One region of the Kitasatospora sp. NPDC001683 genome, then DNA from elsewhere that is predicted to be linked to it. Evidence: riboswitches for the same ligand, from Rfam matches in the RefSeq annotation. Region 1 holds a riboswitch; each other region holds the start of a gene.
What was found. Region 1 has a riboswitch for cobalamin ahead of ACWCYO_RS15575 (ribonucleoside-diphosphate reductase subunit alpha). Riboswitches for the same ligand answer to the same signal wherever they lie in the genome.
Positions count from the first base shown of each region.

Region 2: it holds a riboswitch for cobalamin, as region 1 does, so the genes downstream of both, ACWCYO_RS26505 (Nickel transporter NicT) here and ACWCYO_RS15575 (ribonucleoside-diphosphate reductase subunit alpha) in region 1, are expected to answer to the same signal.
Region 3: it holds a riboswitch for cobalamin, as region 1 does, so the genes downstream of both, ACWCYO_RS27755 (cobalamin biosynthesis protein) here and ACWCYO_RS15575 (ribonucleoside-diphosphate reductase subunit alpha) in region 1, are expected to answer to the same signal.

Region 1 covers NZ_JBSFGK010000024.1:32,321-41,711, forward strand. Annotated here, with positions in the region: gene ACWCYO_RS15550 (LamG domain-containing protein) at 1-313, opposite strand, end outside; gene ACWCYO_RS15555 (GH12 family glycosyl hydrolase domain-containing protein) at 667-1,878, opposite strand; gene ACWCYO_RS15560 (glycosyltransferase family 2 protein) at 2,309-3,727, shown strand; gene ACWCYO_RS15565 (glycoside hydrolase family 26 protein) at 3,733-4,797, shown strand; gene ACWCYO_RS15570 (glycosyltransferase family 39 protein) at 4,794-6,458, shown strand; cobalamin riboswitch at 6,531-6,663, shown strand; gene ACWCYO_RS15575 (ribonucleoside-diphosphate reductase subunit alpha) at 6,857-9,262, shown strand; gene ACWCYO_RS15580 (ribonucleotide-diphosphate reductase subunit beta) at 9,262-9,391, shown strand, end outside.
Region 2 covers NZ_JBSFGK010000055.1:24,268-33,658, reverse strand. Annotated here, with positions in the region: gene ACWCYO_RS26515 (hypothetical protein) at 1-1,657, opposite strand, end outside; gene ACWCYO_RS26510 (ArsR/SmtB family transcription factor) at 1,718-2,101, opposite strand; cobalamin riboswitch at 2,183-2,376, shown strand; gene ACWCYO_RS26505 (Nickel transporter NicT) at 2,409-3,518, shown strand; gene ACWCYO_RS26500 (EamA family transporter) at 3,555-4,406, opposite strand; gene ACWCYO_RS26495 (helix-turn-helix domain-containing protein) at 4,561-5,133, shown strand; gene ACWCYO_RS26490 (M24 family metallopeptidase) at 5,566-6,672, shown strand; gene efp (elongation factor P) at 6,752-7,315, shown strand; gene nusB (transcription antitermination factor NusB) at 7,320-7,757, shown strand; gene ACWCYO_RS26475 (thioesterase family protein) at 7,916-8,743, shown strand; gene ACWCYO_RS26470 (hypothetical protein) at 8,902-9,391, shown strand, end outside.
Region 3 covers NZ_JBSFGK010000061.1:31-9,421, forward strand. Annotated here, with positions in the region: gene ACWCYO_RS27750 (transcriptional regulator) at 173-826, opposite strand; cobalamin riboswitch at 1,077-1,204, shown strand; gene ACWCYO_RS27755 (cobalamin biosynthesis protein) at 1,260-2,369, shown strand; gene ACWCYO_RS27760 (cobyric acid synthase) at 2,520-4,058, shown strand; gene ACWCYO_RS27765 (putative cobaltochelatase) at 4,055-6,142, shown strand; gene cobO (cob(I)yrinic acid a,c-diamide adenosyltransferase) at 6,148-6,753, shown strand; gene ACWCYO_RS27775 (cobyrinate a,c-diamide synthase) at 6,758-8,161, shown strand; gene ACWCYO_RS27780 (chloramphenicol phosphotransferase CPT family protein) at 8,171-8,713, shown strand; gene ACWCYO_RS27785 (OsmC family protein) at 8,780-9,250, shown strand; gene ACWCYO_RS27790 (serine/threonine-protein kinase) at 9,254-9,391, opposite strand, start outside.

The sequences.
Region 1 (9,391 bases):
CGCCGGCGCCGGCCACGACCACCACGGCGGTCAGCGCACCGATCAGCTTGAGCCGGCGGCCGCGCTTGGCGGACTTCTCGTTCTGCTCGGCCAGCGCCTCCCAGTCCGGGGTGCCGGACGAGGAGGCCGGCGGCGGGAAGCCGGACTGCTGCTGCCACTGCGGCGCGGGCTGCTGCGGCTGGCCCGGCTGCCCCGGCGCCGGGAAGGACTGCGGCGGCTGCGCCTGCTGCGGGAACGGCTGCGGCTGCGGCTGCGGCTGCGGCGCCACCGGACCGGCCGCCACCGGCCCCGGCTGCACCGGCCCGGGCTGCACCGGCGCTGCTCCACCCGGCTGCGGCACCGGCGGCACCGGCTGCGAACGGGGCGTCATCTGCTGGGGTGGTTGGCCGGGCGCACCGGGCGGTGGCCCGAAGCCGGTCGCGGGGCCGAACGCACCGCTCGGAGACTGCGGTGGCACACCGGTGGCCGGAGCGGGCCCCCCGGCCGGTGCCTGCTGCGGTGGCGGGTAGGGCTGCCCCGGCTCGCCACTCGGTACCGGTCGATCGCTCATGGCCGGAATGCTAGGGCATCGGGCCGACCACTCCCATGGGGGGTGCGCGGACGAACCCCCCGGGGGCTGCGCGGACGAAGCGTCGATGCCGGCCCGGCCGGCGACGAACAGCCGCCTCACGCAACCCCGTTGTACGGGATCCGCCAACGCTGCGAGACCACGTCCGCGCACGTCCGCAGCTGCACCGCCGTACCGTCCGCCAGCGCACCGCCCGCGGTGCCCAGGCACAGGCCCGAGTCCTGGTGCATCAACCGCCCCCCGGCGGTGGGCACCCAGCGCTGCCCGGAGCCGCCGGTGCAGTCGGCCAGCGTGACCGAGGTCCGGTCGGCGCCCGGCACCAGACAGGCCGCTCCCCCGCGCAGCGAACCGTCGTTGCCCACCGTCCAGCTGGTCGACGAGCCCGGGTCGCCGCAGGCCCCGACGCTCACCACGGCGCCCCCCGGGCCGCCGCCGTGCCGCAGGCAGATCCCAGGAGCCCCGGCCGGGATCTCGCCGACCGGCAGGCCGACCCGGTTGTGGAAGGCGAACGACTCGCTGCGCAGGCCGGTGCCGCCGCTCCACACCTCGAAGCCCGCCTGCACCCGGCACAGGTAGGAGCCCTTGGGGACGTACCCGCGGGCCATCGCGTCGGCGGTGAACAGCCGCAGGTCGAGGGCCCGGGTGGTGTGGGTCGGCGTGGTGCGCACGTAGCTGATCACGCTGTGCGGGCCGGTGATCGGCGCCTGGAACACGTTGTACGCGGCGTCCCCGAACTGCTGGGCGTCGGCGACCTTGTCCCCGGCCGGGCGCACGCTGTCGGTGGAGTCCAGCCACACCATCAGCTCGGCGCTCTCGCCCGGCAGGCAGTTGTCCGGGCTGGAGCCGTACCAGAGGTCGAAGGACAGGTTGAAGGAGCCGCTCACCCGGCCGTTGGCGTCCCAGTCCGCGGTCGCGTCGCCGAGCGCGCTGACCGGCACCGGCAGGCCGCTCGCGCCGGGGGCGGTGGAGACGTTCGGGTAGGCGCCCGGGGCCAGCGGGTTCTTCGGGACGAAGTCGCGGATCTGGGACACCGTGAAGCCGGTGTCGTCCACCGGGTCCACGCAGATGGTTCCCGCGGTGTTCCACGGGTTCGGTTCGAGGACCTTCGACCCGCCGTCCAACGCCAGCTTGGGGAAGGGGTTCTGCGGGGTCGAGCACAGGCTCGCCGTCGACGCGGAGGCGGCCGGCGGCTGCTCCACCGCCCCGACCTGGCCGCTGCACCCGGCCAGCAGTGCGGTGACCGCACCGAACGCGGCGACCGCCCGCAGCCTCCGCGCGGCCCGCCGCACCCCACCGACCTCGATGTTCATCACGCTTCCGTCCTCGCCCCCTGGGCGGACAACCGTACACAAGTGCTCCGTCTGCACCTCCGTGCACATCACGATCGGAACTCGATATCGGTTCCGGATGGCCGACGGTAGAGGGGGGAGCGAATCGGCCACGACCGGTCCCGTACGATCCTGGCGTCCCCCGCGAGCCCGACCGACAACGGCCGACCGGCGGGGAAGGTTCAGATACAAGACGGCTTCCGGGGGAGTAGAGCACGTGACTGTCACCGAGAGCGCGCGACTCGCGGGCAGCGGTCAACCACCCGTCTCACGTCGCCGGAGCCGGCGCGACCCGGCCGCCCGCAACCAGTGGGGCCTGCTCCCCCAGCCGCCGGACAACACCGAGAAGTACCTCTACGCCCGCACCCACCTGTGGGTGCTGACCTGCTTCTCCCTCGTCAGCTTCGCCTGCATGGTGGCCAGCGAGATCGGGCTGCTCAAGGCGACGCCCTGGTTCCTCGTCTTCGTGCCCCCGCTCGCCTTCACCATCGTCTACTACCTGATATCCCGCTGGGTGCACGGCTTCAACGAGACCTTCGACCTCGCGGCGCACCGCAAGCTGGTCAAGTCCTGGCGGCCCGAGCGCTATCCGACCGTCGACGTCTTCCTGCCCGTCGCCGGCGAGCCGATCGAGGTCCTGCACAACACCTGGACCCACGTCGCCAGGCTGCGCGACCAGTACCCGGGCGAGGTCACGCCGTACGTCCTCGACGACAGCAACAGCCCCCAGCTCGCGCAGATGGCCGTCGACTTCGAATTCGTCTACGGCACCCGCGACAAGCTCGGCTGGTTCAAGAAGGCCGGGAACCTGCAGTTCGGCTTCCGCAACTCCGACAGCGACTACATCCTCATCCTGGACGCCGACTTCGCGCCCCGGCCGGACCTGCTGGACGAGATGCTCCCCTACATGGCGGCCAACCCCCGCCTCGGCATCGTCCAGTCCCCGCAGTTCTTCCGCATCCTCGACTCGCAGAACTGGATCGAGCGCGGCGCGGGCGCCGTCCAGGAGCTGTTCTACCGGACCGTCCAGGTCTCCCGGCAGCGCAACGACGGCGCCATCTGCGTCGGCAGCTGCGCGATATACCGGCGCGCCGCCCTGGAGGAGAACGGCGGCACCACGCTGATCGGCCACTCCGAGGACGTCCACACCGGCTTCGACCTGCGCCGCCTCGGCTGGGACCTGCAGTACATACCCATCGCCCTGGCCACCGGGGTCTGCCCCGACAACGTCGGCGGCTTCTTCAACCAGCAGTACCGCTGGTGCACCGGCTCGATGAGCCTGCTCGGCAGCAAGAAGTTCTGGCAGACCAAGCTCCGGCCGGTCACCCGCGCCTGCTACCTGTCCGGGTTCTTCTACTACATCCACACCGCGCTGTTCACCCTCGTCTCGCCGCTCGTCCCGATCATCCTGCTGCTCGCCCGCCCCGACCTGGTCCGCTGGCAGAACACCGCGCTGGTGCTGCCCGGCCTGATCTACGCGACGGTGATCTTCCCGCTCTGGCACCGCAACCCCTACCGGCTGGAGGCCTGGGCCGCCCGCATGATGTACGGCTGGGCGCACGTCTTCGCCATCTGGGACATCGTGCGCCGCAACCGGATGGCCTGGCAGCCGACCGGCTCCAGCGGCGCCAAGAAGAACAAGACCCGCCGGTTCTGGCTCGGCGTGATCGTCTGGGGCGGCGGGACGGCCCTGCTCTGGGTCGGCACGAGCATCTGGCGGATGCTCACCATGGGCCCGCTGAACTTCGCCCTGGTCCTCGCCTCCGGCCTCTTCTACGCCACCATCGTCGGCCGGGTCCTCGTCCAGCCGCGCCCCACGGAAGCAGCGTGATCGCCATGTCCGCCCATCCCCGACGGGCCGGCCTGCTCCGTCGTCGACTGGCGCTCCCGCTGCTGACCGCCACCCTGCTGCTGCTCGCCGCCTGCGGCCCCGCCGACCCGGGCTTCGCCCTGCAGGACGACCTCGCCCAGGCCGCGCCGACCGCCACCGGCCCCGGCGCCACCCCGAGCACCCCCGCCAAGCCCAGGGCGCTGCCCACCGGCGTCCCGTACGACGTCACCCCGCTGCTCAAGCCGGGCCGCAAGTACCTCGGCGCCGCCCTGCCCGACGTGCCCGCCTCGATGGACGCGCTGCCCGGCTACACCGCCGCGATCGGCAAGCAGCCGAACATCCTGGAGTACTACGCCCACTGGAAGGGCGGCTTCGACACCGCCGGCGTGCGCCGGATCTACCAGGCCGGAGCCCTGCCCTTCATGGCCTGGGAGCCGTACGACCACTCGCTCGCCTCGATCGCGGCCGGCGACACCGACGACTACGTGCGCGGCGTGGCCAAGGCGGTCGCCAAGCTCGACCAGCCCATCGCCATCAGCATCGCCCACGAGATGAACGGCGACTGGTACCCGTGGGGCCGCAAGACCGCCAGCCCCCAGGACTTCGTCGCGGCCTGGCGCCACGTGCACGACCTGTTCGACCGGGCCGGCGCGACCAACGTGATCTGGGTCTGGAGCCCCAACATCACCGTCCCCGCGCCCAACACCCGCCTCGCGCCGTACTACCCGGGCGACGACTACGTCGACTGGGCCGGCATGACCGGCTACTTCACCAACGACAGCCCCAAGACCTTCGAGGCCCTGTACGGCGCGACGATGGCCGAGATCCGCACCTTCTGCAAGAAGCCCTTCTTCATCAGCGAGACCGCCGCCGAACAGGGCAGGCACCAGCGCGACTTCGTCGACCAGCTGTTCACCGGGCTGGAGGCGCACGACGACATCGTCGGCTTCATCTGGTTCAACATGATCAAGCGGGCGGACTGGCGGGTCGAGACCGTTCCGGACACCCTCGCCGAGTTCAAGAAGCGCGTGTCCGCCCCCCGCTACGGCTTCGACATCCGGAACCCATGATGAGCACAGAGCCCGAGTCCTCCCCCCAGCACCCCCTCGACGCCGAGCCGATCGCCCCCGATGGGGCCGCACCCCGCCGAGCCGCGGCCGTGGCCGTGGCCGTGGACAACCCCGACGGCGTCGAGCTGGCCCCGTACACCATCCCGCAGGTCCCCGCGATCGGCTGGGACCCGGCCTCCAGCCCCCGGCGGCGCTGGATCGCCCGCGGCCTGCTCGGCGCCGTCCTGGCCGTCCAGGCCGCGCTCTCGCTGCGCCTGCTCGCCGCCGCGCACCCCGACGAGGCCGCCGCCATGGTCGCCGGCCGCCAGCAGCTCGACCACCTCCTGCACGGCACCCCGGTCACCACCGACCTGCTCGACCGCGTCCCCGGCTCGCCGTGGCTGTACCCGCCGCTGGCCGGCGCCGCCGCGAACGCGGGCGGCATCTGGGGCACCCGGCTGCTCAGCCTCGGCTTCGGACTGCTCACCACGGTGCTGCTGTACTCGCTGACCCGGCGGCTGTTCAACGAACGGGTCGCCATCTGCGGCATAGCCGCCTACGCCGTGCTGCAGTCCACCGTCGTGGTCGGCTTCTACGGCGCCCCCGAGTCCCTCGCCGTCCTCCTGGTCGCCCTCACGGCCTGGCTCACGGTGCTCACCGCCCGGCGCTCACCGGCCCTGGTCCTGACCGCCGCCCCGCCCGCCGCGCTGGCCTGTGCCGTCGCGTACTCGGCGGTCCTGGCCGTCCCCGCCCTGGTCCTGCTGGCCCTCGCCTGCGCCTGGCCGCACCGCCGGCCCGGCCCGGCCGCCCTGCGCGCCCTGCTGCTGGCCGTCGGCACCGCCCTCCTGCTGCTGCCCTACGGCCAGTTGGGCAAGGTCGCGCACTGGTCCCCCGCGCACGGCAACGCCCCCGGCTCGGCCGGCTCCATCCTGCTCGGCACCCTCCAGTGGGGCGGACTGTTCACCGTCCTCGCGGTGGCCGGCACGATCTCGTACGCCCGCCGCGAGCAGATGACCGAACACGAGTCGCCCGAGGGCGAGCGCGCCGCCACCACCCGGGCGGGGCGGGTCCTGCTCGGCGCCGTGCTGACCGCCACCGCGCTGCTGATCCCCGCCGTCCACCTGTCGACCGGCACCTCCGGGGCGCTGTTCCGCCACCTCGGCTACGGCATGCTGCTCGCCACCCCGATCGCGGGGCTCGGCCTCACCCGGCTGGTCGGCGCCCACTTCCGCCACCCCCAACTCGGCATCCTGGTCTGGGTCGCGCTGCTCGCCCTCGGCATGGAGCAGTCCGCCCTGCGCTACCAGAACGGGCCCGACTCCGGCCGCCTGCTGGCCGTCCTGCGGGCCCACGCCGTTCCCCAGGGCCACTACCTCACCGAGGTCGACGGACTCGCCGAGTACTACCTCGGCAGCGTCTCCAAGCCCGAACAGTGGGTCTCCGCGCGGGCCGGGACGGACTACCGCGACGGCGCCGGAATGCAGCACCACGGCGAGGACGGCAGCACCGCCGCGATCCGGGACGGCTGGTTCACCATGGTCGTCCTCGACAGCACCGCCCCGGAGGCCACCGACCGGGCGCTGAGCGCCGCCCTGACCGCCAGCGGGCACTACCGGCTGATCGCCCAATTCACCTCCCCGACCGGCGATTCGAGTACGTACAAGGTCTACCTGAAGCACTGACGGGCCGCCCAGCCCGTCGGCGCGCACGACACGACAGGCACAACATATGGTGCCGCCGCAGTCAGCCGGCACTACATGTATGCTCACTCCTGCTGTCGATGCAGGGGAACCCGGTGAGAGTCCGGGACTGCCCCGCAGCGGTGTGCGGGCGGCCCCAACAGCCGTACCCGCGAGTCCGAGTACCTGCCGGACAGCGTGCGCCACGGCCCTCCCGCAGAGGCCGCGCCGGCACTCAGCACCACCCCTCCGGGCCTCGCGGGCGGGCCGGGGAGACACCTCGCGCGACGCGTCCCCGCGTTCGCGCCGTGCTCCCCTGCCCAGATCGGCCCGGGTGACCCCGATCACGCCGCCGATCGCCGCCAGGAGAGAGCGCCTTGACCACCGCTGCCTCAGCCACCCTGCCCACCCAGGGCTCCGGTACCGCCTTCACCGACCCGACGGTCTCCGACCCCGGAGGCGCGCTGCTGCGGCTGCTCACCGACCGCAGCGCCGACCTCACCGAGGTCGACCCCGGCCATGTCGCCGCCGCCGCGCTGCGCGGTCGCCACGCCGGCTCGGACTTCGCCGAGCTGCGCGGGCTGGCCGTGGACGCCGCCGCGTCGATGATCGCCGAGGACCCCCAGTACTCGAAGCTCGCGGCCCGCCTGCTCGCCCTGGAGATCGTCGACGAGGCGAACAGCCAGGGCTCGGTCTCCTTCTCCGCCTCGATCGCCGTCGGCCACACCGAGGGCCTGATCGGCGACACCACCGCGGCCTTCGTCGCCAAGCACGCCGCCGCCCTCGACGCCCTGATCGACACCGCGGGCGACGACCGCTTCGAGTACTTCGGCCTGCGCACCGTCCAGTCCCGCTACCTGCTGCGCCACCCGATCACCCGCAAGGTCATCGAGACCCCGCAGCACTTCCTGCTCCGCGTCGCCTGCGGCCTGGCGGTCGGCGACACCGAGCAGTCGGTGCGCGAAGTGGCCGAGCTGTACGGCCTGATGAGCCGCCTGGAGTACCTGACCTCCTCGCCGACGCTCTTCAACTCCGGCACCCGGCACCCGCAGATGTCCAGCTGCTACCTGCTCGACTCGCCGCTGGACAACCTGGACTCGATCTACAGCCGCTACGCGCAGATCGCCCGCCTGTCCAAGCACGCCGGCGGCATCGGCCTGTCCTACTCGCGCATCCGCTCGCGCGGCAGCCTGATCCGCGGCACCAACGGCAAGTCCAACGGCATCGTCCCGTTCCTGCGCACCCTCGACTCCTCGGTCGCCGCCGTCAACCAGGGCGGCCGCCGCAAGGGCGCGGCCTGCGTCTACCTGGAGACCTGGCACGCCGACATCGAGGAGTTCCTCGAGCTGCGCGACAACACCGGTGAGGAGGCGCGCCGCACCCACAACCTCAACCTGGCGCACTGGATCCCGGACGAGTTCATGCGCCGGGTCAACGCCAACGAGGACTGGTCGCTGTTCTCCCCGGCCGACGTGCCCGAACTGGTCGACCTGTGGGGAGCCGACTTCGACGAGGCCTACCGCAAGGCCGAGCTGGCCGGCAAGGCCGTGCGCACCATCCCGGCGCAGACCCTGTACGCCCGCATGATGCGCACCCTCGCGCAGACCGGCAACGGCTGGATGACCTTCAAGGACGCCTCCAACCGCGCCGCCAACCAGACCGCGCTGCCGGGCCGCACGGTGCACTCCTCCAACCTGTGCACCGAGATCCTGGAGGTCACGGACGACTCCGAGACCGCCGTCTGCAACCTGGGGTCGGTCAACCTCGGCGCGCACGTGGCTGCCGGGGCCTCAGCGGACGACCTGCTGGGCGCGATGGACTGGGAGCGGCTGGACGCCACCGTCCGTACCGCCGTGACGTTCCTCGACCGCGTGGTGGACATCAACTTCTACCCGACCGCCGAAGCCGGTACGTCCAACTCGCGCTGGCGGCCGGTCGGCCTCGGCGTGATGGGCCTGCAGGACGTCTTCTTCAAGCTGCGGATCGACTTCGACTCGGCCGAGGCGAAGCAGCTGTCCACGCTCATCTCCGAGCGCATCATGCTCACCGCCTACGAGCGCTCCGCCGACCTGGCCGAACAGCTGGGCCGTCACGAGGCCTACGGCGAGACGCGTGCGGCGCGCGGCGAGCTGCACATCGACCACTTCCCGACGGCCGCCCCCCAGTGGGCCGACCGCTGGACGGCCCTGCGCGCCCGCATCGCCGAGACCGGCCTGCGCAACTCCCTGCTGCTCGCGATCGCCCCGACCGCGACCATCGCGTCCATCGCCGGCGTGTACGAGTGCATCGAGCCGCAGGTGTCCAACCTGTTCAAGCGCGAGACGCTCTCCGGCGAGTTCCTGCAGGTCAACCCGTACCTGGTGCGGGAACTCAAGGAGCTCGGCGTCTGGGACCAGCAGACCCGCGACGCCCTGCGCGACGCCAACGGCTCGGTGCAGGAGTTCAACTGGCTGCCGGCCGAGGTCCGTTCGCTCTACCGCACGGCCTGGGAGCTGCCGCAGCGCGCGCTGATCGACCTGGCCGCGGCGCGCATGCCGTACCTGGACCAGAGCCAGTCGCTCAACCTGTTCATGGCGGCGCCGACCATCGGCAAGCTCAGCTCGATGTACGCCTACGCGTGGAAGGTCGGTCTCAAGACCACCTACTACCTGCGCTCGCGCCCGGCGACCCGCATCGCCCAGGCCGCCTCCGGCGCCGCCCGCGCCGCCGCGCCCGTGCCGGTCAACACCCCCGCCCTCACCCCGGAGCAGGAAGCCGCCATCGCCTGCTCCCTGGAGAACCCCGAGTCCTGCGAGGCCTGCCAGTAATGACTGCCGACGACCGCAAGATGCTGCTCGACCCCGGCTTCGAGCTGACCCTGCGCCCGATGCGCTACCCGTCGTTCTACGACCGGTACCGGGACGCGATCAAGAACACCTGGACCGTCGAGGAGGTGG
Region 2 (9,391 bases), on a different contig from region 1:
TGAACGACACCCGGGTGCGGTGTTCGCCGGTGCGGACGGTGAGTCCGTGCTCGGGCAGGCCGGCCGGGTCGCCGCCGTCGGCGAGCCAGCAGGCGAGCGCCGAGCCGAGCAGCAGGGGGTCGAGGCTGGGGTCGGGGCAGCCGAAGTCCCGTTCGGCGCGGGCCTCGAGGAGCAGACCGCCGTGCAGCCGGAGCAGGTGGCGGGCCGGGCCGAGGGCGGCCACCGCGACGGCGAGGCCGGGCAGTTCGAGGGCGGTGTCGGCGAGCCAGCGGACGGCGGGGCGTTCGGCGTGCGGCTCGGTGCGGGCGAGGACCTCGGCGGTGTAGCGCAGGGCGTCGCCGGGGTGGTCGTCGGTGAGGGCGTGGAAGCCGCGCGGGGTGTGGTCGTCCGGGTGGAACGGGTAGCGCCGCAGGCTGACCTCGGTGCCCTCGCTCTTGCCCTCGACGTCGTACGCGGTGGGTCCGTCACCGGTCGGGCGGGGCGCGGGCTTGGGGTAGGGCGGCAGGACCGGTTCGCCCTCGGGTTCGTCCAGGCCGCCGAGGAAGGAGTAGAGCAGCGGGCGCAGCACCCGGGCGGATTCGCCGCGGTGGGCGAGCGAGCGGTCGGTGAGGTCGCTCAGGTCGGCGGGGTCATGGGCGAGGGCGAGTTCGAGCTGGGCGGCGAGGTCGCCGTCGGGGTCCAGCGCTGGTGCGTGCTGGCCGAAGGCGTAGCTGGGGGAGTGCGGGTCGAGTTCGGCGGCGCCGGTGGCGACGAGCAGGGTGCGGCGTTCCAGGGCGGCGCCGTAGACGGAGACCGAGCCGTGGTCGCCGATCAGGCAGTCGGCGGCGACGAGTGCGGCCTGCCAGCCCTGGTGGGGCGGGATGAGGCGCAGGCCCATCCGGCGGGCGTCGTCGAGCAGGGCTTCGGGGTCGTGCCGGCTCCACACGTTGGGGTGGAGCACGACGGCCACCGTGTACTCGTCGGCGGGCAGCCGGCGGACCAGCCGCTGCGGCAGGTCGGGATGGCGGCCGAATAACGAGTGTTCGCTCCAGGTGGAGTTGACGACGACGAGCCGGCGGCCGTCGACGGCGCCGAGCGCGGCGCGGTAGCCGTCGCGGGAGCGTTCGCTGCGCAGGATCCGGTCGAAGCAGGGGTCGCCGACCACCTGGGCGACGTCCAGTGCCTCGGGGCAGGAGACCCGTAGCCGGTCCAGCTGCTCGGGGTGGGAGAGGCCGAGGACGTCGACGAACACCCGTCCGCGGTGGGTGAGTTCATGGCGGGAGAGGCCGGCGGCGCTGACCGTGTCGCCGGTGGACTCGGTGACCAGGCGGTTGTAGCCGGCGCCGTGCGGCAGGACGACCAGGTGGGCGTCCAGACGGTGCATGGAGGCGTGGACGGCGCAGGCGACGGCCAGGTCGAAGCGGCGCTGGACGGCGTCCTCCCAGTCCAGCACGGTGTAGCCGGGCAGGCCGTGGAGGAAGTCGTCCAGGGCGCGGTCGGCGAAGGCGGAGCCGGGGTTGACGGTGAAGTACCGCTCGATGCCGTCCGGGTGCAGCAGGGTGAGGACGTCCAGGACCCGGGTCGCCGAGGTGAGGGTGCGGGCGACGGCCAGCACGCGGGCCTTGACCGGGCGGGTGTTCCAGCGGTCGGCGGGCCAGACGTGGGGGTGGGACGGCACATCGTGATCGTACTCATCCGGCCGCGTCGCGGCGCCGTTTCGCGGGTACCGGTCGGGTCGTCAGCCCGCGGCCGCGGTCGGCTCCTCGTGGTCGGCGGCGGCGCACTCGTCGAGGAGGGGGCGCATGCCGTCGTCCACGAGCCGGTAGCGCACCACGCGTCCGTCCTTGTCGCCGGTGACCAGGCCCGCGGTGCGGAGCAGGCGCAGCGCCTGGGAGACGGCGGGGTCGCGCATGCCGGTGGCGACCGCCAGGTCGCTGACGGCGAGCGGGCCGGCCCGGTGGAGGGCGAGCAGCAGGGCGAGCCGTCCGGGGTCGGCGAGCAGGGAGAACCGCTCGGCCCAGGAGCGGACGTGCTCGGTGTCACCGATGGCGGCGATGGCTTCGCAGACCCGGTGCCCGTCGATGGTGCGGTGGCCCGCGCGGTCGGCCGGTACGAGATGCATGCGGACATTCTGGCAGCTCACGACCTGTGATCCTGGACACCTGCACAGGTGCGCAACCTTGCGAGGGTGCCGTCCTGCCCCTACGGTGTTCCCCGCCGTGGTGCTCGGGAAGACCGGTGACGGACCCTCAACAGGTCCCACTCCGGAGCGGCCCTCGCCACTGTGATCGGGGGAGAGTTGTCCGGACCCACGTGCCACTGGGCGCCTCGTGCGCCTGGGAAGGCGGGTCCGGAAGCCCCGTAAGCCAGGAGACCGGCCACGGCATCTCACGACGTCATTCCACGAGGTGCTGGAGCGTGATCCGCAGATGACCCTGCCCGAAACCGCCACTCCCGCCGAGGCGGTCCCCTCCGTCCTGCCCACCTTCCGGTGGAAGCGCGAGGACACCATCCGTACCGCCGGGCTGATGGGGGTGATCCTGGCCATGCACGTGGTGGCGTTCGGGACCCTCGTCTTCCTGGTCGCCCCGCAGAACTACGCCGTCGGCACCCAGGTCTTCGGGGTCGGCCTCGGCATCACCGCGTACACCCTGGGCATGCGGCACGCCTTCGACGCCGACCACATCGCGGTGATCGACAACACCACCCGCAAGCTGATGGCGGACGGCAAGCGACCGGTGTCGGTGGGCTTCTGGTTCGCGCTCGGCCACTCCTCGATGGTGGTCGTCATGGCCGCCCTGGTCGCGGGCGGCGCCCAGCTGGCGGGCACGCTGATGGACGACGACTCGGCCACCCACAAGTGGCTCGGGATGATCGGCACCACGGCCTCCGGCGCCTTCCTGTACCTGATCGGCGCGCTCAACCTGGCGGCGCTGTTCGGCATCCTGAAGGTGTTCCGCTCGATGCGGGCCGGGCGGTACGACGAGGCGGAGCTGGAGGAGCACCTCGACTCGCGCGGCCTGATGGCCCGGATCCTGAACCGGGCGACCCGCTCGATCACCCGGCCCGGGCAGATGTTCCCGGTCGGCATGGTGCTGGGCCTGGGCTTCGACACCGCGACCGAGGTGACGCTGATGGTGATGGCCGGTTCGGGTGCGGCGGCGGGGCTGCCCTGGTACGCGATCGCGTGCCTGCCGCTGCTGTTCGCGGCCGGGATGAGCCTGTTCGACACCCTGGACGGGACGTTCATGAACTTCGCGTACCAGTGGGCCTTCTCCAACCCGGTGCGCAAGGTGTACTACAACCTGACCATCACCGGGCTGTCGATCGCGGTGGCCTTCATCATCGGCACCATCGAGCTGGTCGGCGTGCTGCACGAGAAGCTCGACCTGACCGATCCGGTGACCGGGTTCATCGCGGACATCTCGCTGGACAACGTCGGCTACGCGATCGCGGGGCTGTTCGTGGTGGTGTGGGCGATCGCGATCGCCTACTGGAAGCTGGCGGGCGTCGAGAAGCGCTGGACGCCTGTGAAGTAGCCCGTCGGTGCAGCCACGTCGGTGTGGCCCCGTCGGTCACGCCGTCGCGAGCAGCAGCGTGCCCGCGACGGCGAGCCCGGCGCCGACCAGCTGGACCGGGCGCAGCCGTTCCTTCAGCACCCCGCGCGCCAGCAGCGCCGTCACCACCGGGTAGAGCGAGGCGAGCACGGCGGCCACCGCCGCCGAGCCGCCGTGCGAGGCCAGGGCGTACGTGGCGTTGCCGGCGACGTCGACCAGCCCGACGCCGGTGAGCAGGGGCAGCCGGGAGCGCAGCTCCGGCAGCAGCCCGGAGGTGTCGGTGCCGCGCAGGCCGATCAGCAGCGCGGCACCGCCGACGAGGACGTTGACGACCCGCTGGACGCACAGCACGAGCAGCAGCCCGCCACCGGCCGAGGCCTGCGAGAGCAGGGACATGTTGGCGCCGAAGCCGAAGGCGGCGGCCAGGCTGAGCAGCAGGGCGGTGCGGGCGGCGGACGGCCCGCCGCGCTCGGGCCCGCCGGCCAGCACCACGCCGGCCACCGCGACCGCGATCCCGGCCAGCTGGCCGAGGCCGGGCCGCTCGCCGAGCGCGAGCCCGACGCCGACCGGCACCGCGACGCCGACGGTGGCCAGCGGGGACACCACGCCCATCGGGCCGAGTGCCAGCGCCCGGTAGAAGGCGAGCATCGCGAAGGGGCCGATCACCCCGGCGGCGACGGCGTACCAGAGGGCGGGGGAGGCGTCGGCCCAGCCGCCGGTGGCCAGCAGGGCGAGGAGCAGGACGACGGTGGCCGCGGTCTGGGAGACGACCACCACGGCGAGCGCGGGCAGCCGGCGGGTGAGGATGCCGCCGCCGAAGTCGCCCAGGCCGGTGAGCAGGCTGGCGGAGAGGGCGAGCAGGACGGTCACTTGAGGGTCCTGGAGTTGTTTGAGGACAGCACAATGCACTCCGAAGTACAGTCGGATGGACTTGTTGCCGGAACGGCAGCGTAGTGCACTGAACTGAACTCGACCGAACAATATTCTGTACGTCTCGTACGGTGGACACCGGAGGACTGCCCGCGTGCCGGACCCCGACCTCGTCTCCCGGGCCCTCGCCCGGAACGTCAAGCGGCTGCGCACCGAGCGCGGCCACACCCTGGACGCCCTCGCCGCCCGCTCCGGAGTGAGCCGCGGCATGATCGTCCAGATCGAGCAGGGCCGCACCAACCCGAGCGTGGCCACCGTGGTCCGGATCGGCGACGCGCTCGGCGTCTCGATCGCCACGCTGCTCGACTACGAGGAGGGCCCGGACGTCCGGATCGTGCCCGGCGACCAGGCCGTCCCGCTCTGGACCGGCCCGGAGGGCGGCACCGGCACCCTGCTGCACGGGATCGAGGCGCCCGGGCCGCTGGAGCTGTGGGACTGGCGGATGGCGCCGGGTGAGGAGTACTCCGCCGAGCCGCACCCGGCCGGGACGGTGGAGATCCTGCGGGTCGACGAGGGCGAGCTGACCCTGGTGCACGGCGAGCGGCTGCACGCGGTGCCGGCCGGCAGCACGGTCTCCTTCGACGCCTCCCACGCGCACGTCTACCGCAACGCGGGGGAGCGGGAGCTGCGGCTGACCATGGTGGTGTCGGTCCCGCCGCCGCGCTGAGCTGTTCTTCGGATGCCGAAGCGGCGCCTCCCCGGCGTGGGGGGCGCCGCTTTCGCGTGCCGTCGCTCCTGCGGGGTGTTCCTCCTGTCGGTCGGCGCTCTTCGCGGAAGTCGACGCGCCCGCCCACGACCGGGTCGTACTTGCGCAGGACCATCCGGTCCCGCAGAACCTCGTCCCGGCCTACCGCCGCGGCCCGATCGACCCGGAGGGGAGGCGACGGCGCGAAGGAGGTGAGGGGATGCCGGGGGGGCTCGCTCGTCGGGGGACGGGACGCGGCGCGAGCCGGTTGTGCTCGGCCGAGCGACTCGGGGTGCGGAGTGCGCCGCGCGGGGCGCCGTCGGCGGGCCGTCGCGAGGGGCGCAGTGGGGCGGTGGGGCATCGGGCGGGGGTGCTCGGCGGGCGGTTCGGGCCGGGGGTTCGTAGGCTCGACGCATGGTGGATGCGTACGCGGGTCGGCGGGAGCGGGTGAGGGAGCACTGCAGTGCGGCCGGGGTCGATGCGGCGCTGATCACCCGGGCGGCGAACGTGCGGTATCTGACGGGCTGCGCGCCGTGTGGGGCGACGCTGTTGCTGACCCGGGAGCGGGCGCTGCTGTCGCTGCCGGACGACCTGCCGCCGGATGACTCGGGGGAGCACCTGATCGCCCCGGACGTCACCCAGGTGCCGGTGTCGGCCGGGGCGGACACCGCGCTGGCGGCGGCGGCCGCGGCCGGGCGGCTGGGGGTGCGGGACCTGGCGGTGGAGGAGCACGACCTGACCGTCACCCGGCACCGGGCGGTGGCCGGCCTGGTGGAGGGGGCCCGGCTGGCGGACCTCGGCCAGGTGGTGGAGCGGCTGCGGGTGGTGAAGGACGAGCACGAGATCGCCGATCTGCGGATCGCCGCCGAGATCGCCGACCAGGCGCTCGGTGAGCTGCTGGAGTCGATCCTGGTCGGCCGGACCGAGCGGCACCTGGCGATGGAGCTGGAGCGCCGGATGATCGACCACGGCGCCGACCGGGCGGCCTTCCCGGTCTCGGTCGGCACCGGCGGCCACTCCGGCCAGCCCGCCCACCAGCCGACCGACCGCCGGGTGGAGGAGGGTGACTTCCTCACCGTGGTGATGGGCGCCCAGTACCGCGGCTACCGCGTCTCGACCGCCCGGACCTTCGTGATCGGCGCCACTCCCGCGCCCTGGCAGGTCGAGCTGCACCGGCTGGTCTTCCGCGCCCAGCGGGCCGGTCGGGAGGCGCTCGGGCCGGGCGTCGAGCAGTGCGTACCCGACCGGGTCGCCCGGCAGGTCCTGGAGGCGGCGGGCCACACCGAGGCCTCGCCGCACCCGGTGGGCCACGGCATCGGGCTGGAGATCAGGGAGGCGCCGCGCCTCGGTCCGTCGGACATGGGTAAACTGGACAGCCGCGTGCCGGTCACCGTCGGCCCAGGGGTCCACCTCCCGGGCAAGGGCGGGGTCCGGATCGAGGACACGCTCGTCGTGCGCCCCCTCGAAGAGGGCGGGCCCGAGCTGCTCACCATCACCACCAAGGAGCTCCTCGCCCTGTGACGGCGGCCCCCGAGGGCCGTCGGCGGCAGGACGCGAACCCTTGGTTCCTTGACAGCTATATCCAGGAGTAAGTGCGCCCGTGGCTTCCACGAACGATCTCAAGAACGGCATGGTCCTCAAGCTGGAGGGCGGCAAGCTCTGGTCCGTCGTCGAGTTCCAGCACGTCAAGCCCGGCAAGGGCCCGGCCTTCGTCCGGACCAAGCTCAAGGAGGTCCTGACGGGCAAGGTCGTCGACAAGACCTTCAACGCCGGCACCAAGGTCGAGACCGCCAACGTCGACAAGCGCGGCATGCAGTTCTCGTACAAGGACGGCGAGAACTTCGTGTTCATGGACATGGACACCTACGACCAGCTGACGGTCGAGCCGGCCGTCGTCGGCGACGCCGCCAAGTACCTGCTGGAGGGCTTCGAGGCCCTGGTCGCCACCAACGAGGGCGCCGTCCTGTACATCGAGCTCCCGGCCGCCGTCGAGCTGACCATCGAGCACACCGAGCCGGGCGTCCAGGGCGACCGCTCCACCGGTGGCACCAAGCCGGCCACCCTGGAGACCGGTGCCGAGATCCAGGTGCCGCTGTTCGTCGTCACCGGCGAGAAGGTCAAGGTCGACACCCGCGACGGCAGCTACCTCGGCCGGGTGAAGTAAGTCCGTGTCGGCCGCACGTAGCAAGGCCCGCACCCGGGCCTTCCAGATCCTCTTCGAGGCCGACCACCGCGGGGTCGACCCGCAGCAGGTCCTCGCCGACTGGGTCGCCCGCGCCCGCGAGCCCAAGCCCGACGAGGGCACCCCGCAGGTCGGCGAGTACACGATGGAGCTGATCGAGGGGTACGTCCAGCACGCCCGTCGCATCGACGACCTCATCGAGCAGTACGCGGTCGGCTGGACGCTCGACCGGATGCCGATCGTGGACCGCAACGTCCTGCGGCTCGGCGCGTACGAGCTGATCTGGGAGGACGGCGTCCCGGACGCGGTCGTCCTGGACGAGGCCGTCGAGATCGCCAAGGAGTTCTCCACGGACGACTCCCCGGCCTTCGTCAACGGCATGCTCGCCCGCTTCCTGGAGCTGAAGCCGAGCATCCGCCGGTAGCGTTGACGCCTTGTGGAACGGCCGTCGGAACCGAGAACCTCGGTTCCGACGGCCGTTCCGCGTTTCCCCCGGCGATCGCAAGGTGCACCCGGCAGGCGTAAGGTGGGGCCCTACTCGTCAGTAACTTGAGCCAGTGACGTGAAGGGCAGGGCACCTCCATGACCACCGCGACCCGCAGCGAGTTCGACCAGGGCATCGCGCTGACCAGACACCCCGAGGAGGCCGGCCGCTACGAGGCCGAGCTCGGCGCCGGCTGGCAGATCGGCGGCGGGGTCAACGGCGGGCTGCTGCTCGCCGTGGCCGGACACGCGCTGTCGCTGGAGCACGGCCAGCACCCGGACCCGGTGTCGATCAGCGGTTACTACCTGTCCGCCTCCACCCCCGGCCCGGCCACCGTCCGCACCGAGGTGCTGCGCACCGGCCGCGGCCTGTCCACCGGCACCGCCTCGCTCAGCCAGGACGGCGTCGAGCGCCTGCGCGTGGTGGCCAGCCACGGCGACCTGGCCACCGTCGAGGGCGAGGTGCGCACCAGTGCCACTGCGCCGCAGCTGCCGCCGCCGGACCAGTGCATCGGCGTCGAGCACGCGCCCAAGCAGCTGATCGAGCAGGCGGCCCTGCTGGAGCGCTTCGACCTGCGGCTCGACCCGGCCACCGTCGGCTGGGCGCTCGGACAGCCCTCCGGCCGGGGCCGGATCCAGGGCTGGTTCCGGCTCGCCGACGGCCGCGAGCCCGACCCGCTGCTGCTCCTGCTGGTCGCCGACGCGCTGCCGCCGGTCACCTTCGACCTCGGCCTGCCCGGCTGGGCCCCGACCATCGAGCTGACCGTCCACCTGCGGGCCAAGCCCGCCCCGGGCTGGCTGCGGGTCGTCCACGCCACCCGCAACCTCGCCGGCGGCTACTTCGAGGAGGACGCCGAGATCTGGGACGAGGCCGGCCGCCTGGTCGCCCAGTCCCGCCAGCTGGCCCGGGCGCCGCGTCCCGCCTGAGGCCAGGCGGTGATCACGGCTCCTATTACCGGTGGTTACATTCCTGTGACACGCCGTACGTGTGTGGCGCGCGGAACTGGGGAGTAACACGGTCAGCGGCGAGCCCCGCCGCTGACCGTCACCGCCCGACGGCCGCCCGCCGACGCCAGGAGCCTCCGATGACCAGCCGCAAGGGCCGCGCCCGCCGCAACTCCGACTGCACCGCCGGCGGCCCGCGCCCCGCGTTGCGGGCGCCGCACCGGCCGCACCGGCCGCGGCGGGTCGAGGGGGCCGAGCAGGCGTTCGTCATCGGGGTGCTCACCAACGCCGCGGACTTCGCGCAGGCCCGTGACTGGGGGGTCAGCGACGCCCCCGACCACGAGCGCTACCTGGCCGACACCGCCGAGCTGCTGGCCGACGCCCTGGAGCGCTTCGAGACCGTCCGGGCCAGGATGTTCCACCCGCGGGACTTCGAGGAGTTCTGCCTGCTGCACGGCCTGGACCCGGCCGAGCCGGCCGCCCGCGACCGCTACCTGGTCAACCCGCCGCTGCAGACCCAGCTGCTGGCCTACCAGGGCGAGGAGCTGGCCGGGGACTTCGTGCCGCGGCTGGTCCGGGCCCGGGAGAACGGGCTGACGCTCTGCCACGCAGACCTGCTGCTGGACGGCG
Region 3 (9,391 bases), on a different contig from region 1:
CCGCAACGCCCCTCTCCGGGCCACCCCCTCCACCGCCCCTCCCGCAGCGCGTCCCTCTCGCCTGGTCGGGTGGTGGGGGGAGGTGGGGCGTGGGGGTGCGAGGCGGAGCCCGCGCGCCCACGAGGGGGCGGGGGTGTTGTGGGCGCACGAGGCGAAGCCCGATTGGGGGGGGTCAGACCGGAATGGCGGGGTTGTGGGTGCTGAGGAGGTGCCAGAAGCGGGGGGTGAGGGGCGGGGTGGGGGTGCGGGGCTGGGCGGTGGCGCCCCAGTGGGAGGGGACGTGGTGTTCCTGATGGAGGACGGGGAGGACGGCGGCGAGGTCGGCTTCCGGGACGGGGACCAGGTGGGCGAGTGGCCGCAGGTGGGGCTGCCAGCGGCTGCCCACGCACTGGCGTAGGAGGCGGTCGAGGGCCTCGCCGCGCCCGGTGGCCTCGATCAGTTCGGTCAGCCGCAGGCCGAGCACCTGGGCGAGGGCGTGGGTCTGGTCCGGGTCGCCGTCCCAGTGGCCGGTCAGTTCGGCCTGCCGGTAGGCGGGCAGCGGCACGCCTACCCGCTCGGCGACGAGGTCCGGGCTGAGTTCCCGGGCGAGGCGGTGGTCGCGCAGGCTCACCGGGCGGCCGCCCATCAGCTGGTCGGCCGGGCACCAGAGGGCGCGGGCCAGGGCGACGAACTCGGCCTCGCCGGGGCGCAGGTCGCCGTTCTCCCAGGCGAGGACGTGCCCGGCCAGCAGCCGTACGCCGTGCGCGGCCATGCCTTCGGCGACCTGTTCGGGGGTCAGGCCGAGGCCGGCCCGGTGGGCGCGGGCTGCCTCGGGTGAGAACGGCACGGGGGGAGGGGCGGCAGTGGCGGGGGACTTTCTGCGGCGCATGGCACCGAACCGTAGGTGCGGCCCTCGGTCCGTCCCAGCCGCCGAACGCACGAAGTGGAGCTGACGGGCCCTCCCCCGCGCTGGGCGATCGCACAGGCCGGTATCGGTGGCCGGTACCGGTCCGTCGTGTGACCAACCCCTCCGCGACCTCGGTTGACTCCCGGTTCGGCCGCGTGATGGGATCCTGGGGCCAAACGGAGGCATGGAGAGGAAGCCGGTGCGAGTCCGGCGCGGTCCCGCCACTGTCACCGGGGAGCACGCTCGGAAGTGCCACGGCGGGCCGTCAGGAGCCGCTGGAAGGCCCGGGGGTGCGTCCGACCCGGAAGCCAGGAGACTCTCGCCCCCGGTACGTCGATCCAGGGCGCGGACCCTGAGTGAGGACACCCACGCGATGCAGGCTGCCCCGCCCCGTCGGCCCGCCGCCGTGCGCCCGCTGACCCGCGCCGCCGCCTTCGCGCTGGGCGCCGTCGCGGGCTACGCCGCCGACGCCCGTTTCGCCGACCCCCGCCGCGGCCATCCGGTCGCCCTGTTCGGCAGCGCCGCGACCCGCCTGGAGCGGCGCGTGTGGCGCGACGACCGGACCGCCGGGGCCGGGTACACGGCGCTGTGCGTGGGCGCGGTCGCGGCCGGCGCGCTGGCGCTGGACCGTACGGTCGGGCGCCGTCCGCTGGGCCGGGCCGCGCTGGCGGCGGCCGCGACCTGGACGGTGCTCGGCGGCACCTCACTGACCAGGGAGGCGCGCACCATCGGGCGCTCGCTGGCCGCGGGCGATCTGACGGCCGCCCGGGAGCGGCTGCCGCACCTGTGCGGGCGGGATCCGAGCGCGCTGGACGGGCAGCAGATCGCCCGGGCGGTGGTCGAGTCGGTGGCCGAGAACACCGCCGACGCCGTGGTGAACGCGCTGACCTGGGGCACCCTGGCGGGCACGCCCGGGCTGCTGGCCTTCCGCGCCGTGAACACCCTGGACGCCATGGTGGGCCACCGCTCGCCGCGCTACGCCCGCTTCGGCTGGGCCTCGGCCCGGCTGGACGACGTCGCGGGCTGGCCGGGCGCCCGGCTCACCGCGCTGCTGACGGTGGCCGCCGCGCCCGAGCCCCGGACCGCCTGGCGGGTCTGGCGCCGGGACGGCTCCGCCCACCCGAGCCCGAACGCGGGCCAGGCCGAGTCGGCCTTCGCGGGTGCGGTGGGAGTGCGGCTGGGCGGGACGCTCCGGTACCCGCACGAGCCGAAGGGCGCGCCGGAGCGCGGGGGCACCTCCCAGCCGCCAGGTTGGGGGAGACCGTCGGCTCCGGGGCAGGAGCGCCCGGAGGCGAGTGCGGAGCCACGTGAACGCGTGGAGCACCGGCCCGTGCTGGGCGGGGAGTTGCGGCCGGTGACGGTGGACGACATCGAGCGGGCCTGCACGCTGTCCCGGCGGGTGGGCGCGCTGGCGCTGGGTACGACGGTCGCGGGGCACGTCCTGCTGCGGATGCTGTTCGGCAAGAGGAGGGGTGGGGCATGAGCGAGCGCAGCGAGCTCGTCATCGGAAGGTGCGCATCGTGCGAAGCGCCTGCCGAGCGGAGCGAGGTGGACGCATGAGCGAGCGCAGCGAGCTCGTCATCGGAAGGTGCGCATTGTGCGAAGCGCCTGCCGAGCGGAGCGAGGTGGACGCATGAGCAACGCGCTGCTGGTCGCCGGGACGACCTCGGACGCGGGCAAGAGCGTGGTGACGGCCGGGATCTGCCGTTGGCTGGCTCGCCAGGGCGTGCGGGTCGCGCCGTTCAAGGCGCAGAACATGTCGTTGAACTCCTTCGTCACCGCCGACGGTGCCGAGATCGGCCGCGCCCAGGCGATGCAGGCGCAGGCCGCCCGGGTGGAGCCGGAGGCGGCGATGAACCCGGTGTTGCTGAAGCCCGGCGCGGACGGCCGCAGCCAGGTGGTGCTGCTCGGCCGGCCGGTCGCCGAGGTGGGCGCGCTGGACTACCGCGAGCGCAAGCCCGTCCTGCTGGAGCGCGCCCTGGAGTGCCTGGCGGACCTGCGCCGGCGCTACGACGTGGTGGTGTGCGAGGGCGCCGGGTCGCCCGCCGAGATCAACCTGCGCGACCGGGACATCGCCAACATGGGCCTGGCCACGGCCGCCGCCCTGCCGGTGGTGGTGGTCGGGGACATCGACCGCGGCGGGGTCTTCGCGGCGATGTACGGAACGCTGGCGCTGCTGTCCGCGGAGGACCAGCGGCACGTCGCGGGCTGGTTCGTCAACAAGTTCCGCGGTGACGCCCAACTGCTGGCGCCCGGGCTGGAGATGCTGCACGAGCTGACCGGCCGTCCGGTGCTGGGCACCCTGCCGATGCTGCCCGGCCTGTGGCTGGACGCCGAGGACTCGCTGGACCTGTCCACGGTGGTGGACCGGGTGGACGGGCCAGGGCCGCTCGGGGCGGACGTGCTGCGGGTGGCCGTGGTGCGCTTCCCCCGGCTGTCCAACTTCACCGACCTGGACGCGCTGGCGCAGGAGCCGGGCGTGCTGGTGCGCTGGGCCACCCGGCCGGAGGAGCTGGCCGACGCCGACCTGGTGGTGCTGCCCGGCACCCGGGCGACGGTGGCGGACCTCGCCTGGCTGCGCGAGCGCGGCCTGGAGCCGGCGCTGAAGGCGCGGGCGGCGGCCGGGCTGCCGATCCTCGGGGTCTGCGGCGGCTACCAGATGCTGGCGCGCTCGATCGAGGACGAGGTGGAGTCGAAGGCGGGGCTCGTCGGCGGGCTGGGCCTGCTGCCGACGGACGTCCGCTTCGGTGCCGAGAAGGTGCTGGCGCGGCCGGTGGGCGAGGCGTACGGGCAGCGGGTCGAGGGCTACGAGATCCACCACGGGGTGGTGTCGGTCGAGGGAGGGGAACCGTTCATCTCTGATGACGATGGGCAGGGGCTGGACGGCTGCCGGGTCGGCTCGGTCTGGGGCACGACCTGGCACGGCGCACTGGAGAACGACGGCTTCCGCCGCGAACTCCTGTGCGAGGTAGCCGAGTTGGCGGGCCGGGCGTTCGTGCCGGCGCCGGACACCTCCTTCGCCGCGGCGCGCGAGGCCCGGCTGGACCGGCTGGGCGACCTGATCGAGGAGCACGCGGACACCGACGCGCTGTGGAAGCTGATCGAGGGCGGGGTGCCGGCGGCCGGAACGCTGCCGTTCCTCCCGCCCGGGGCACCTGGGAGTGACGCATGAGTGACGTCCGCTATCCGTTCACCGCGATCGTCGGCATGGCCGACCTGCGGCTCGGGCTGCTGCTGAACGCGGTCTCCCCGGCCGTGGGCGGTGTGCTGGTGCGCGGCGAGAAGGGCACCGCGAAGTCGACCATGGTGCGCGCGCTTGCCGGGCTGCTGCCCTCCATCGCCGCCGTGGACGGCTGCCGCTTCGCCTGCGACCCGGCCGCGCCGGACCCGCAGTGCCCGGACGGGCCGCACGCCGCCGTCGCGAGTCACGAACGACCGTCCCAGCTGGTCGAGTTGCCGGTCGGCGTGGCGGAGGACCGGATCGTCGGCTCGCTCGACCTGGAGCGCGCGCTGGCCGAGGGCGTCAAGGCGTACGAGCCCGGACTGCTGGCCAAGGCGCACCGCGGCGTGCTGTACATCGACGAGGTGAACCTGCTCCAGGACCACGTGGTGGACCTGCTGCTGGACGCCGCCGCGATGGGGCGCTCGTACGTCGAGCGCGAGGGCGTGTCGGTGCGGCACGCGGCGCGGTTCCTGCTGGTCGGCACGATGAACCCGGAGGAGGGCGAGCTGCGGCCGCAGCTGCTCGACCGCTTCGGCCTGACCGTCGAGATCGCCGCCACCCGGGACCCGGCCGAGCGGGCCGAGGTGGTCCGGCGCCGGCTCGCCTACGACACCGACCCGGCCGGCTTCGCGGCGCGGTTCGCGGCACAGGAGCGGGAGCTCGCCGAACACATCACCGCCGCCCGGGAGTTGCTGCCCAAGGTCGAGCTGACGGATGTGGCACTGCGTCAGATCACGGCCGTGTGCGCGGCCTTCGAGGTGGACGGGCTGCGCGCGGACATCGTGATGGCCCGGACCGCGGTCGCGCTGGCCGCCTGGGCGGGGCGGGTGGAGGTGCTGGAGGAGGACGTCCGCAAGGCCGCCCAGCTGGCCCTGCCGCACCGGCGCCGGCGCAACCCGTTCGACGCTCCGGGGCTGGACGAGGAGCAGCTGGACCGGACGCTGGAGGAGCACTCCCAGCCGGAGGACCCGGAGCCCGAGGGCGACGGGCCGGGTCCGGACGGGAGCGACCCCGACGGCGGCGGTCCGGAGGGCGGCGGCCCCGACGGCGGTGGCGCTCCGGAGCCGTCCGACGGCGGCATCCCGGAGGCGTCCGCCCCCGAGAGCGGTGCCTCGGACGCCGAGGCACCCACGCCGCAGCCCGTCCCGGCCCAACACCCCTCCCCCGCCCGGGAGTCGGCGCCGGTCGCGGCCGGGGACCCGTACCGCACCCGACTGTTCACCGTGCAGGGCACCGGCCACGGCGCCCAGGGCCGCCGCTCCCCCGCCGAGACCACCGGCGGGCACACCGTCCGGGCCCGGCGGCCGCAGGGCACCCTGAGCCGGCTGCACCTGACCGCGACCCTGCAGGCCGCCGCGCCGCACCAGGTGGCGCGCGGGCGGGCCGGCCGGGCGCTGGTGCTGCACAAGGACGACTTCCGCGAACAGGTGCGCCAGGGACGGGAGTCCAACCTGGTGCTGTTCGTGGTGGACGCCTCCGGATCGATGGCCGCCCGGCAGCGGATGACCGCGGTCAAGGGCGCGGTGCTGTCGCTGCTGATGGACGCCTACCAGCGCCGGGACAAGATCGGCATGATCACCTTCCGGGGTGCGGACGCCGAACTGGCGCTGCCGCCGACCTCCTCGGTGGAGGTCGGTGCGGCCCGCCTCGAGTCGCTGCCCACCGGCGGGCGGACCCCGCTGGCCGCCGGCCTGCTGCGCGCCCACGAGGTGCTGCGGGTGGAGCGGCTGCGCGACCCGAACCGGCGCCCGCTGCTGGTCGTGGTCACCGACGGCCGGGCCACCGGCGGGCGGGACGCGCTCGCCCGCTCGCACCGCGCGGCCGCGCTGTTCGCCGCCCAGGGCACCGCGAGCGTGGTGCTGGACTGCGAGTCCGGACCGGTCCGGCTGGGCCTGGCCCGTACCCTGGCCGGGCTGCTCGGCGGCAGCGCCGTCAGCCTGGACGAGCTGCGCGCCGAGGGCGTGGCCTCGCTCGTCCGCGAGAACCGTGCGACCACTCGTGCGACCACCACTTCGATGCGAAAGGCGGCCTGACCGACATGCCCAAGGGCGTCCCCGAGAGCGTTCCCGACGACGGACTGACGACCCGCCAGCGGCGCACCCAGCCGATCACCGCCGTGCACACCGGCCCCGGGAAGGGCAAGTCCACGGCCGCCTTCGGCATGGCGCTGCGGGCCTGGAACCAGGGCTGGTCGGTCGGGGTGTTCCAGTTCGTGAAGTCCGCCAAGTGGAAGGTCGGCGAGGAGAACGCGCTGCGCGTGCTCGGCGCCTCCGGCGAGGGCGGCACCGTCGACTGGCACAAGATGGGCTCCGGCTGGTCCTGGATCCAGCGCTCCGCCGAGCAGGAGATGTCCAGCGAGGAGGCGGCCAAGGAGGGCTGGGAGCAGGTCAAGCGGGACCTCGCGGCCGAGACCTACCGCTTCTACGTGCTGGACGAGTTCACCTACCCGATGCACTGGGGGTGGATCGACCCGGACGAGGTGGTGTCCGTGCTCAAGGACCGCCCGGGCAGCCAGCACGTCGTCATCACCGGCCGGTACGCGCCCGAGGCGCTGACCGGATTCGCCGACCTGGTCACCGAGATGACCAAGGTCAAGCACCCCATGGACGCCGGCCGCAAGGGCCAGCGCGGCATCGAGTGGTGACCCCTTGAGCACCAGCCCGTTGCGGGGCGTCCCCCGCCTGGTCGTCGCCGCCCCCTCCTCCGGCGCCGGCAAGACCACCGTCGCCACCGGCCTGATCGCGGCGCTCGCCGCGCGTGGACTGGCGGTGTCGCCGCACAAGGTCGGCCCGGACTACATCGACCCGGGCTACCACGCGCTCGCCGCCGGGCGTCCGGGCCGCAACCTGGACGCCTTCATGTGCGGGCCGGAGCGGATCGCCCCGCTGTTCCTGCACGGCGCGGCGGGGGCGGACGTGGCGGTGGTCGAGGGCGTCATGGGCCTGTTCGACGGGGCGTCCGGGCGCGGGGAGTTGGCGTCCACCGCGCACGTCGCCAAGCTGCTGCGGGCGCCCGTGGTGCTGGTGGTGGACGGCTCCTCGCAGTCCCGCTCGGTGGCCGCGCTGGTGCACGGCTTCGCGTCCTGGGACCCGCAGGTGCGGCTCGCCGGGGTGATCCTCAACCGGGTCGCCTCCGACCGGCACGAGCAACTCCTGCGGGAGGCCCTGGAGGAGGGCTCCGGGGTGCCCGTGCTGGGCGCGCTGCGCCGCTCGGCGGCGGTCGCCACGCCGTCCCGGCACCTCGGGCTGATCCCGGCGGTGGAACGCTCGGCGGAGGCGGTCAAGGCGGTCGCGGACATGGGCGCCCTGGTCGCCTCCTCGGTGGACCTGGACGCGTTGCTGGAACTCGCTCACACGGCACCGGAGTTGGACGCCGAACCGTGGGACCCGTCGACCGAGGTCGTGCCCGTCCCCGGGCGGCCGCGGATCGCGGTGGCAGGCGGCGCGGCGTTCTCGTTCTCGTACGCCGAGAACGCCGAACTGCTGGGCGCTGCGGGCGCGGAGGTCGTCCCCTTCGACCCGCTGCACGCCTCGGCGCTGCCGGAGGGCACCGCCGGACTGGTCATCGGCGGCGGCTTCCCGGAGCTGTACGTACGGGAGTTGAGCGGGAACGCCGCGCTGCGCTCGGCGATCTCCGGATTCGCCGCCGCGGGCGGGCCGATCGCCGCCGAGTGCGCCGGACTGCTGTACCTGGGGCGGGAGTTGGACGGCCTGCCGATGTGCGGGGTGCTGGACGCCACCGCCCGGATGACCGAACGGCTCACCCTCGGCTACCGGGAGGCCGCCGCCCTGCACGACTCCCCGCTCGCCCCGGCCGGCACCCGGGTGCGCGGGCACGAGTTCCACCGCACGGTCTGCGAGCCGGGCGCGGGCGAACACCCCGCCTGGGGCTGGCACTTGCCGACCGGGCCGCGCACGGAGGGCTTCGCCGGCGGCACCGTGCACGCCTCGTACCTGCACCTGCACTGGGCCGGGGCGCCCGCGCTGGCCTCCTCGTTCGCGGCCGCCGCGGCGGCGTTCGATTCCGCGACGGGGTCGGGCACGCGACCGTAGGGTGGGCGCATGCACGTGATCGTCCTCAACGGCGGCTCCAGTTCCGGCAAGTCGAGCATCGCCCGGCGCCTGCAGGAGCTGTTGCCGGAGCCGTGGCTGCACCTCGGCGCGGACACCATGGTGGAGGCGCTGCCGCCGTGGCTGCTCGGCGGTGACGGCGGCATCGGCGGCCTGGAGGGCGGGGACGGCACGGTGGCCGTCGGACCGGTCTTCGCCCGGCTGGACGCCGCCTGGAGCATCGGCGTGGCGGCGATGGCCCGGGCCGGGGCGCCGGTCGTGGTGGACGAGGTGTTCCTCGGCGGGGCCGCCTCGCAGCAGCGGTGGCGCACGGCGCTGGCGGGCCTGGACGTGCTCTGGGTCGGCGTGCACTGCGACCCGTCCGTGGCCGCGGCCCGGGAGGCCGCGCGCGGCGACCGGGTCACCGGGATGGCCGCCGCCCAGGCCTCGGCGGTGCACGAGGGGGTCGGGTACGACCTGGTCGTGGACACCTCGCGGGCCTCGGTGGACGACTGCGCCGGCGCGATCCTCACGCGGATGACCACGCCGCGTTGAGCTCCGCGGGTGGCCTCCTGCGGTTGACTGTCCGCAGCGAACCGCCCTTCCCACGGAGGCACCCCCATGGCCAGGCAGCACGAGTACACCGCCGAGATCAGCTGGACCGGCAACCGGGGCACCGGCACCAACGACCACCGTTCCTACTCCCGCGACGTCGAGGTGTCCGCCGCGGGCCTGCCGACCATCCCCGGCTCCGCCGACCCCGTCTTCCGGGGCGACCCGGCCCGCTGGAACCCGGAGCAGCTGCTGCTCGTCTCGCTCGCCCAGTGCCACCTGCTCTCGTACCTGCACCTGTGCGCGGCGAACGGGGTCGTGGTGACCTCGTACGCCGACCGGCCGGTGGGCACCATGGCCGTGTCCCCGGAGGGCGGGCACTTCACCTCGGTGGTGCTGCACCCCGCGGTCGAGGTCGCCGAGGCGGGAATGGCGGAGCAGGCGCTCGACCTGCACGCTCAGGCGCACCGGGCCTGCTTCATCGCCAACTCGGTCAACTTCCCGGTGCGGCACGAGCCCGAGGTGGCGGTCGGCGGCTGATGGCTACAGGGCCAGGGTCTGCCAGCCGCGGGTGATCTGGTCGTGGACGGCCGCCGGGTCCTGCCCCGTCGACCGGGCCGCCGCCAGCGCCCCCAGCAGGGCCGTACCGTCCGCCGGGCGCTGCGCCGGGTCGATGGCCAG